Sandaracinus amylolyticus: one gene and its partner. The protein of the gene in region 1 binds, or shares a complex with, the protein of each later gene. Links are inferred from orthologs where the notes say so. Each region holds a gene or a part of one and is shown in the gene's direction. Other genes may lie near its edges.

Region 1 (4,959 bases):
GAGATCGTCGAACCGCTCGACGAACCGCGCGACCGTCGCGCGCTGCTCGGCGCCGATCTCGAATCGATCGCCGCACACCTCGCCCTCCACGCGATCGGCGCGTGCGATCGCGCGCAGCGTCTCGATCGAGAGGTCGAGACGCACCGCGTCGTAGACCCCGCGCGTCAGCGGTCGTCCGATGTAGCTCGCGCGCAGCGCGACGCGCTCGCCGTCGATCTCCATGCGCACGTCGCACATCGCGCCCCATCGCCGCGCCCGCGCCGGCGCGTCGACGATCGCGTGGACGTGCATCTCGTCGTCGCGCGGCCTGCCCCAGATGCGCAGCGCGCCCCAGCCCCACAGAGACGCGACGTTCGGCCACGGGATCTGCGCGCGCAGATCGGGCGCGTGCGCCGCGCCCTGCTCGACGACGCTGCCCTCGAGCGGTGTTCCGTCGGGCAGCGTCGCGGTCTCGCGCGCGACGCGCGGCTGCTCGCGGCGATCATTCCGCGAGCCAGCAGGCAGCGCGCAGGAGACGCAGAGCGCGAGCACCCCCGCGATCCAGATCGGCGCGCCTGTCGCTCGAGATGACAGCATCCGACCCCGACCTCCGAGCCGCGCGGATGCACGGCCCCACCGACTCGAATCGTACGCCCGCGCGTGACGGATCTCACCTGGAGGCGCGCGCACGAACGATGCGACACGCGGGCCCTCACGCGGCTTGGACCGCGCCTTTGCCCGCGTGGCCTCGCTCGGTAAGATGCGCGCGCTCATGCGCATCAAAGGCGACGATCCGACGCTCGCGCTCTTCTCCGTGCTGCGCGAGGACGGCACCGCGGACCCGCAACGCGACCCCTTCCTGCCGAAGGAGATGCTGCTCGCGATGTACGAGCAGATGCTGCGCATCCGCCGCATCGACGAGCGCATGCTCGGCAAGCAGCGCCAGGGCAAGGTCGGCTTCTACGGCACGATCACCGGGCAAGAGGCGACCCCGATCGCGACGGGCCTCGCGCTCGCGCCCGAGGACTGGGTGTTCCCCGCGCTGCGCGAGGCCGCGATCATGCTCGTGCGCGGGTTCCCGCTCGGCACGTGGCTCGCGCAGGTCTACGGCAACCACGGCGACCTGCTGAAGGGCCGCCAGATGCCGAGCCACCAGTCGGGCCGCGCGGTCAACCAGGTCGCGTGGAGCTCGTGCATCGGACCGCAGATCCCGCAGGCGGTCGGCGCGGCGATGGCGGCCAAGGCGAAGGGCGACAAGGCCGTCAGCGTCGGCTTCATGGGCGACGGCGCGACCAGCCAGCCCGACTTCCACGCGGCGATGACGTTCGCCGGGATCCACAAGCCGCCCGTGGTGCTGATCTGCCAGAACAACCACTGGTCGATCAGCGTGCCCACCGCGAAGCAGACGGCGAGCAAGACGATCGCGGTGAAGGCGCACGCGTACGGCATCCGCGGCGTGCGCGTCGACGGCAACGACGTGCTCGCGGTCTATCGCGTGGTGAAGGACGCGGTCGATCGCGCGCGCGCCGGTGAGGGCCCGACGTTCGTCGAGAGCCTCACGTACCGCATGGGCCCGCACAGCTCGAGCGACGATCCGACGCGCTACCGCTCGAACGACGAGGTCGAGTCGTGGGCGAAGAAGGACCCGCTCGCGCGCTTCGAGCGCTACCTGCAGAAGGCCGAGCTGCTCGACGACGCGACGAAGGACGCGATCGAGGCGCGCCTGCGCGCGGAGCTCGATGCGGCGCTCGCGCAGGTCGAGGAGCTCGGCCCGCCGGCGCGCGAGACGGTGTTCGAGGACGTGTATGCGTCGTTGCCCGCCCACTTGGCGGAGCAGCGCGAGACGCTCCTCGCACTTCCGCCGGCCCCTCTCGGTCACCACTGATCTCCCAAGGGGGCTCCGCCCCTTTCGAGCCCCGGCCGCCGCCTAGCGGCGGCGCTGCGCGGGGGCCCCCTACGCCCCCTTGCTCTTGCTCAGCGCGGCACTCTCGAGAAAGAGCGCCGCTCGATTCCGCGACAGCCTCCGCTCCGACGCGGGGCTCGATGAACCCACATCTTCTTCGAAGGAACGTTCCTCATGGCCAACAAGAGCTTCGACGCGATCGTCATCGGCGGAGGTCCCGGCGGCTACCCGTGCGCGATCCGTCTCGGGCAGCTCAAGCAGAAGGTGCTCGTCGTCGAGAAGGAGTACGTCGGCGGCGTGTGCCTCAACTGGGGCTGCATCCCCAGCAAGGCGCTGATCGCCGCGTCCGGTCTCTACGAGCGGATCCTGCACGCGGAGAAGATGGGCATCACCGCGCAGGGCGTGCAGATCGACATCGGCAAGATGCAGGACTGGAAGGAGGGCATCGTCAAGAAGCTCACCTCCGGCGTCGCGACGCTGATCAAGGCGAACGGCGGCGAGATCGTGATGGGCACCGCGCGCGTGACCGGCCCCAAGACGGTCGAGGTCACGAAGAGCGACGGCACCAAGGAGACCTTCGAGGCGACGAAGGCGATCGTCGTCGCGACCGGCGCGACCCCGATCGAGCTGCCGCACCTCAAGATCGACGGCGAGACCGTGATCACCGCGCGTCAGGCCGTGTCCATGCGCGAGGCGAAGGGCACGATGATCGTCGTCGGCGGCGGCGTCATCGGCATGGAGCTGGGCATGGTCTACCAGAAGCTCGGCATGAAGGTGATCGTCGTCGAGCTGCTCGATCAGCTCCTCGGCGCGACCGATCCCGACCTCGTGCAGGTCGTGCAGAAGGCCTTCGAGAAGGCGGGCGGCGAGGTGCTGCTCAAGACGAAGGCGACGAACCTCCGCGTCGAGAACAAGAAGGCGATGCTCACCGTCGAGCTGCCCGACGGCGCCAAGCGCGACATCGAGGCGGACAAGGTGCTCGTGTCGATCGGCTTCCGCCCGAACGGCAAGGGCATCGGCCTCGAGGAGATCGGCGTGAAGCTCGATCAGCGCGGCCACGTGCTCGTCGACGACAAGCTCCAGACGAACGTGAAGGGCGTCTACGCGATCGGCGACGTGAGCGGCGCGCCCTACCTCGCGCACAAGGCGACGAAGGAGGGCGAGATCGTCGCCGAGGTGATCGCGGGCAAGAAGTCGGCGCGCGACTGGCGCACGATGCCGAGCGCGATCTTCACCGAGCCGGAGATCGCGACGACCGGCATGAGCGAGCGCGACGCGAAGGCCGCGGGCAAGAAGGTGAAGCTCGGCAAGTTCCCCTTCAGCGTGCTCGGCCGCGCGATGGCGATCGACAGCACCGAGGGCTTCGTGAAGGTCATCCTCGACGAGCAGACCAACGAGGTGCTCGGCGTGGCGATCGTCGGTCCCGAGGCGAGCGATCTGATCAGCGAGGCGAGCCTCGCGATCGAGATGTGCGCGTTCGCCGAGGACGTCGCGATGACGATCCACCCGCACCCGACGCTCGGCGAGGGCGTGATGGAGGCGTTCCACCAGGCGCTGGGGCACGCGATCCACACGAACAACCGCGCGCCGCGTCCCAGCGTCTGATCGACGAGCACGAAACACGAAGAGGCCGAATGCGGCACGCCGCGTCGGCCTCTTCGCGTTCCGTCCGTCTCGTCAGCGCGTCAGCACGAGCCGCCGGTGCACACGAAGTCGAGGTCGCACACGGGCCCGGTGCCGCACCGGCACTCCCCCGCGGTGCAGCGATCCGCCGACTGCGTGCACGTGGTCCCGCAGAACCCGCAGTTCTGCATGTCGGTCTGCAGGTCCACGCACCCGCCCGCGCAGCACGTCCGACCCGCCGCGCAGGGCGCGACGCCCGGCTCCGTCGAGCAGTCGCAGCTCCCGTCCTCGGTGCACACGTCGGCGCGCGTGCGGTCGTCCAGGCTCGCGCAGCCCTCGCAGCACTGCGCGCTCTCGTCGACGCGCCCGTCGCAGTCGTTGTCGCGCTCGTCGCAGAGCTCGGGCGCGCCCGCGAGCGAGCCGAACGGCGGTCGCACGTCGGTGCGCGCGTCGTCGCAGTCGCAGCGCGTCAGGTCGTCGCCGGCGCGGCACGCCTCGATGCCGTCGCCGTCGGTGTCGCCGCACGACGTGTCGCGGCCGTCGCAGTTCTGGTCCATGCGATCGCCGCAGATCTCGATCGCCGGCACGCACCCGCCGCCGCCGCCGTCGGTGCGCACCGTCGAGCCGTCGAGCCCTCCCGACGGGCCGCCGTCGACGCCCGGCGCGACCCCGTCGTCGTCGTCGCCCCCGCACGCGGCGGAGGCCACGAGGAGCAGCGCGCACGCATAGCTTCGCAGTCTTGCCCGGAGCGCTCGAGCGCGGGCCCCGGACGGGAGCGCGCGAGGCGCGCGGATCGGCGGTAGATCGGAGTCGACGAGTCTCATCGGCTCTCTCTCCTCACGCCCGACGAAGACGGCGGCGCACCGCGATCAGCGCGAGCGGCGCCATCACCCACAGCCACGACGCCGGCGCGCGCGGCGCCACGCGACACCCGCAGCCCTGCTCGGGCCGCGTGCGCATCCGTCCGTTCCCACCGTCGCCGGCGACGCCACCACCGTCGACGTCTCCGCCGCCGCCGCCGCCCGCGTCGCCGTCGGTCCCGGGCGGAGGCCCGGAGCCGTCGACGCACTCACCCTGCGTGCACCACTGGCCCTCGGGGCACACCGCGCCCGCGCACGCGTCGAGGCACGCGCCGGCCTCGCAGTAGAACCCGGGATCGCAGATCACGACGTCGCACCCGGCCGACTCGCAGCTTCCGTCCGCGAGGCACGTCTCGCCCTCGCCGCACGGCGCGCACGGGCACTGGGCGCGGCACTCGCCGTCCACGCAGATCTCGCCCGCCGCGCAGGTGATCACGTCGCAGAGATCGGTGCAGCGACCCGCGACGCACTGCTGTCCGTGCGGGCACGTGATCCCCGCGCACGCGCCCACGCAGACGCCGCCCTCGCAGCGCTCCGACGCCGGGCAGGTCACGCCGATGCACGCCGTCTCCACGCACACGCCCGCTTCGTTGC
Region 2 (4,919 bases), 5.7 Mb from region 1 along the record:
TCGAGGCGATCCGCGAGAGCAAGAGCGATCCGATCGAGGCGCTCGAGGCGCGTCTGTCGTCGGAGGGTCACTGGGACGCGCACCGCGCGCTCGAGCTGCGACGCGAGCTGATGACGGAGATCGAGTCCGCCGTCGCGCACGCGCAGCAGGTCGGCGCGCCGCCGCGCGAGGCGGTGTTCGAGGACGTGTACGCGACGCTGCCGCGCCACCTCGAGGACCAGCGCACGACCCTGCTCGCGACCGCCAACCACGAAGATCGTTGATCGACGGAGCCGACGAGACGATGACGCAGAAGAACATGGTGCAGGCGATCAACGAGGCGCTCCGCCTCGAGATGCGCCGCGACGAGCGCGTGGTCGTGATGGGCGAGGACGTCGGCAAGGTCGGCGGCGTCTTCCGCGTGACGCAGGGCCTCTGGGACGAGTTCGGCGACGGCCGCGTGATCGACACGCCGCTCAACGAGGGCGGGATCATCGGCACCGCGATCGGCATGGCGGCGTACGGGATGCGCCCGGTGCCCGAGATCCAGTTCGCCGACTTCATCTATCCCGCGTTCGATCAGATCGTCAGCGAGGCCGCGAAGTCCCGCTATCGCTCGGGCGGCGAGTACCCGTGCCCGATGGTGATCCGCACGCCGTACGGCGGCGGCATCAAGGGCGGCGCGTACCACTCGCAGTCGCCCGAGGCGCTCTTCATCCACACCGCGGGCCTGAAGGTCGTGTGCCCGAGCAACCCGTACGACGCGAAGGGCCTGCTCGCGGCGGCGATCCAGGACGACGATCCGGTGCTCTTCTTCGAGCCGAAGCGCGTGTACCGCGCGGTGAAGATGGACGTGCCGGACGAGGCGTACACGCTGCCGCTCGGCGAGGCGAAGGTGGTGCGCGAGGGAGACTCGCTCACGCTGGTCGCGTGGGGCGCGATGCTCTACGAGGCGCTGAGCGCGGCGGAGCAGGTCGCGGAGCAGGGCATCTCGTGCGAGGTGATCGATCTGCGCACGCTGTGGCCGCTCGACCTCGACACGATCGTGCGCAGCGTCGAGAAGACCGGGCGTATCGTGGTCGTGCACGAGGCGCCGAAGGCGTGCGGGTTCGGCGCGGAGATCCTGCAGCTCGTCAGCGAGAAGTCGTTCCTGCACTTCCAGGCGCCGCCGGCGCGCGTGACGGGCTGGGACACGCCGTTCCCGTACACGCTCGAGAACGAGTACCTGCCGCTCGCGCACCGCGTCGTTCCCCAGCTCATCGCCACTGCGAATTACTGAGAGGCACCATGGCTCGCTTCGAGTTCAAGCTTCCCGACATCGGTGAAGGCGTCGCCGAGGGCGAGATCGTCGCCTGGCACGTCAACGTCGGCGATCAGGTCAAGGAAGACCAGGCGATGGTCGAGGTGATGACCGACAAGGCGACGGTCACCATCGGCGCGCCGAAGAAGGGCACGATCCTCGAGACGTGCGCGACCGTCGGGCAGGTGATGCCGGTCGGCGGGCTGCTCGTCGTGATCGAGACCGAGGGCGCAGCCGTGGTCGCGCCCGCGAAGCCCGCGCCCGCGCAGCCTCCCGTGGCCGCGAAGCCCGCGCCCGCGCCGGTCGCGCCGAAGGCCGCGCCTGCGCCCGCGGCGGCGACCGCGGCGGCGATGCAGGGCACGGTCGCGAGCGCGAAGAGCGAGCCCGCCGCGACGGCCGTCGGCGACATCAAGGACACGCTTCCTGGCGCTGGCTTCTTCGACAAGATCGCGACTCCGTCGAAGAGCGCGAACGGCGCGAACGGACACGCGCACGCGGTCGTCAGCGAGCGCCCGCTCGCGACGCCGGCGACGCGTCAGCTCGCGCGCGAGCTCGAGGTCGACCTGCGCTTCGTCACCGGCACCGGCCCCGGTGGGCGCATCACCAACGAAGACGTGCGCGGCTTCGCGGGCGGCGCGCCGACGCGTGCGATCGAGGCTCCTTCGACGCCGCCGCCCGCTGCGCCCGTCGCGAGCGCGAAGGGACGCGCGCCGATCGCGATCACGCCGCCCGCGGGCACCGAGAAGGCGCTCGAGGAGCGCAAGCCGTTCGTCGGGATGCGCCGGAAGATCGCGGAGCGCATGCAGACGTCGAAGAACACCGCGGCGCACTTCACGTTCGTCGAGGAGTGCGACGTCGCGAAGATCAAGGAGCTGCGCGCGCGCCTCAAGCCCGCGGCCGAGAAGGCGGGCGTGAAGCTCACGTTCCTGCCCTTCATCGTGAAGGCGGTCGTGGCCGCGCTGAAGAAGCACCCCGTGCTCAACAGCGCGCTCGACGAGAGCACGAACGAGCTCGTCTACCGCAAGTACTTCCACATCGGCATCGCGGCCTCGACCGATCAGGGCCTGATGGTGCCGGTCGTGAAGGACGCGGACCGCAAGTCGATCCTCGAGATCGCGGCGGAGATCGATCGGCTCGGCGCGGCGGCGAAGAGCGGCTCGATCCAGAGCGCGGACCTGCAGGGCTCGACGTTCACCATCACGTCGCTCGGCACGCAGGGCGGGCTCTTCGCGACGCCGGTGCTCAACTTCCCCGAGGTCGGCATCCTCGGCGTGCACCAGATCAAGCAGAAGCCGGTGGTGCGCGACGACCAGATCGTGATCGGCGAGATCATGCTGCTCTCGCTCTCGTTCGATCACCGCATCGTCGACGGCCACGTCGGCGCGGCGTTCGCGTACGACATCATCGGTTACCTCGAAGACCCCGACCGCCTCTTCCTCGAGATGGCCTGATCTGCGCTCGTGACGTGTCGTCGTGACCCGGTTCGCCGGGACGGCGACACGATCACGCGTGGTACGGTCATCGTCGATGACGTCGGCGCGGGCGACGAGCGAGCCGATCGGGGCGCTGCCCGAAGGCACGCGCTTCGGACGCTATCGCACGGTCGCGCGGATCGGCGGGGGCGGGATGGCGGAGGTCTATCTCGCCAGCCTCGTCGGTGAGCTCGGGTTCGCGCAATCGTTCGTGCTCAAACGAATTCTCCCCGAGCTCGCGGGGGACGAGCGCTTCGTCGCGATGCTCGCCGACGAGGCGCGGCTCGCGGCGCACGTGCGGCATCGAAGCGTCGCGCAGGTGATCGAGCTCGTCTCGACGCCCGAGCTCGCGATCGTGATGGAGCTCGTCGAGGGCGAGACGCTCGCCGGGCTCCTGCGCGCGACCGCCGCCTCCGGCGTGCGGCTGCCGGTTCACGTGATCGCGTACGTCGTCGCGGAGATCGCGGCGGGGCTGCACGCCGCGCACACCATCGTCGACGGGTCCGGCGCGCCGCTGAACCTCGTGCATCGCGACGTGTCGCCGTCGAACGTGATGATCACGCTCGACGGCAGCGTGAAGCTGCTCGACTTCGGCGTCGCGGCCGCGGAAGGACGGCTCGCGCGCACGCGCACCGGCGAGCTGAAGGGCAAGCTCGCGTACACCGCGCCCGAAGCGCTCGACGGCGGTCGGCCCGATGCGCGCTGGGACGTGTTCTCGCTCGGGTGCGTGCTGTGGGAAGCGCTCACGGGCGAACGGCTCTTCAAGCGCGAGTCGGAGGCCGCGACGATCCGCGCGGTGCTCGACGGAGAGATCGCGGCGCCCTCGGTGCTCGCGCCGGACGTCACGCCCGCGCTCGATCGGGCGTGCCTCGCCGCGCTGGCGCGCGATCCCGCGGCGCGCACGTCGAGCATGGCCGAGCTGCGCGCGCAGCTGCTGCCTTTCGTGACGTCGAGCAGCGCCGACGATGCGGCTGCGCTCCTCCGCGCGCACTGCCGCGCGCGCCTGGACGCGATGGCTGCGCTGCGCCGCGGAGCGGACACGTCGTTCGCGCCCATCGCGGCGGAAGGCGAGTCGCGGGTCCGCATCACGCAATCCGGGCGCGCGCGCTCGAACCGCGGGTGGTGGCTCGCGGCGCTCGCGGTGGTCGCGTTCGCGGCCGTCGGCGGCGTGCTCGCGGCGCGCGCGACGCCGGCCGCCGTCGTGCCGGTCGCGAGCACGACCATGGCAGTACCGCCTCCGATCGTGAGCGCCAGTCCGTCGCCCGAGCGTGCCAGTCCGTCCGACGAGCGAGAGAGTCCGCCTCCGGCGCCGGTGCGCGCGATTCGAGTCAGCAGCACGCCACGCGCCGAGGTGCGCGAAGGAGACGTCGTGCTCGGGCGAACGCCGCTCTCGCTCGACGTCGCGACGCCGCGCGAGATCACGCTGCACCAGCCGCGCTTCCGCCCGGCGCGCGTGCGGCTCTCTCCGTCGTCGCCGGAGTCCGTCGAGGTCACGCTCTCGCGTGCTCGTGGTGGTCAATCGCGCGACGACTACGATCTCTGGGACTGATCAGAACAGCACGCGCAGCGCGGTCGCCTCGGGGTCGCTCTCGCCCTCCGCGTTGTCTCGCACCTCGATCTCGCCGAGCACGTTCAGGCCGAGATCCCACGTGTCTTCGTTCGCGAATCGAATCGCGTACTCCGCGCGATCACGCACGCTCTCCGAGCGCGACGGGACCCAGAGCGCGACTCGATAGGTCCCCGGCGCGATCGACGCGGGCAGTCGGATGCGCGCATCGAGCGCGTGAGCCTGCCCGGGCACGAAACGCCGCACGTCGGTGCCGGGCAGCTCGACCTCGTGACGCACGCCCGGCCCTTCGATCACGAGCCAGACGTCGCGGCGGTTCATGGGCGCCGCGAACCCGCGGTTCTCGAGCTGCGCGCGCAGTCGGAACGAGCCGCCGGGCCTGATCGCGTCGGGAATCTCCGCGCTCCCGAGCACGAATCGATATCCGAGGCGCGACTGGATCTCGTCCATGCACCCTTCGGCCTCGAGCGCGTCGAGCACCTCGGTGTTGTAGTCGTCGCTCAAGAACGTGTAGTGGAACAGCGCGAGCTCGGAGAGCGCCGTGGCGCAGTTGGCGCGCCCCGAGGGCTGACACATCGATCCTCCGACCGGCACGAAGGGC

What was found. The genes of interacting proteins can lie anywhere in the genome.
Region 2: the proteins of lpdA (region 1) and DB32_RS04370 are in contact, whole or in part, in a crystal structure (PDB 1EBD), measured with the Geobacillus stearothermophilus proteins. The link is inferred for Sandaracinus amylolyticus from one-to-one orthologs. Residues at the interface, in WP_049624544.1 of Geobacillus stearothermophilus: Pro340, Ser341, Asp344, Tyr345, Arg403, Asp406, Val408, Glu431, Ala432, Gly433, Asp438; in WP_033016211.1 of Geobacillus stearothermophilus: Ile130, Ala131, Met132, Pro133, Arg136, Arg140, Glu141, Asn155, Arg157.

Annotation. Positions count from the first base shown.
Region 1 is NZ_CP011125.1:6,805,636-6,810,594, forward strand. The notes cover bases 1,364-4,271. They hold lpdA (dihydrolipoyl dehydrogenase), read left to right. Parts: upstream 1,364-2,056; coding sequence 2,057-3,487; downstream 3,488-4,271. Other genes in these bases: DB32_RS28770 (thiamine pyrophosphate-dependent dehydrogenase E1 component subunit alpha), read left to right, coding at 1,364-1,864; DB32_RS28780 (MopE-related protein), read right to left, coding at 3,568-4,212. Outside these bases: DB32_RS28765 (hypothetical protein), read right to left, coding at 1-576; more of DB32_RS28770, read left to right, coding at 752-1,363; DB32_RS28785 (nidogen-like domain-containing protein), read right to left, coding at 4,343-4,959. UniProt on the Escherichia coli protein: Lipoamide dehydrogenase is a component of the glycine cleavage system as well as of the alpha-ketoacid dehydrogenase complexes.
Region 2 is NZ_CP011125.1:1,077,243-1,082,161, reverse strand. Bases 631-3,498 are described here. They hold DB32_RS04370 (dihydrolipoamide acetyltransferase family protein), read left to right. Parts: upstream 631-1,266; coding sequence 1,267-2,730; downstream 2,731-3,498. Other genes in these bases: DB32_RS04365 (serine/threonine-protein kinase), read left to right, coding at 2,807-3,498; DB32_RS04375 (alpha-ketoacid dehydrogenase subunit beta), read left to right, coding at 631-1,258. Outside these bases: DB32_RS04380 (thiamine pyrophosphate-dependent dehydrogenase E1 component subunit alpha), read left to right, coding at 1-263; more of DB32_RS04375, read left to right, coding at 284-630; more of DB32_RS04365, read left to right, coding at 3,499-4,300; DB32_RS04360 (DUF4832 domain-containing protein), read right to left, coding at 4,301-4,919.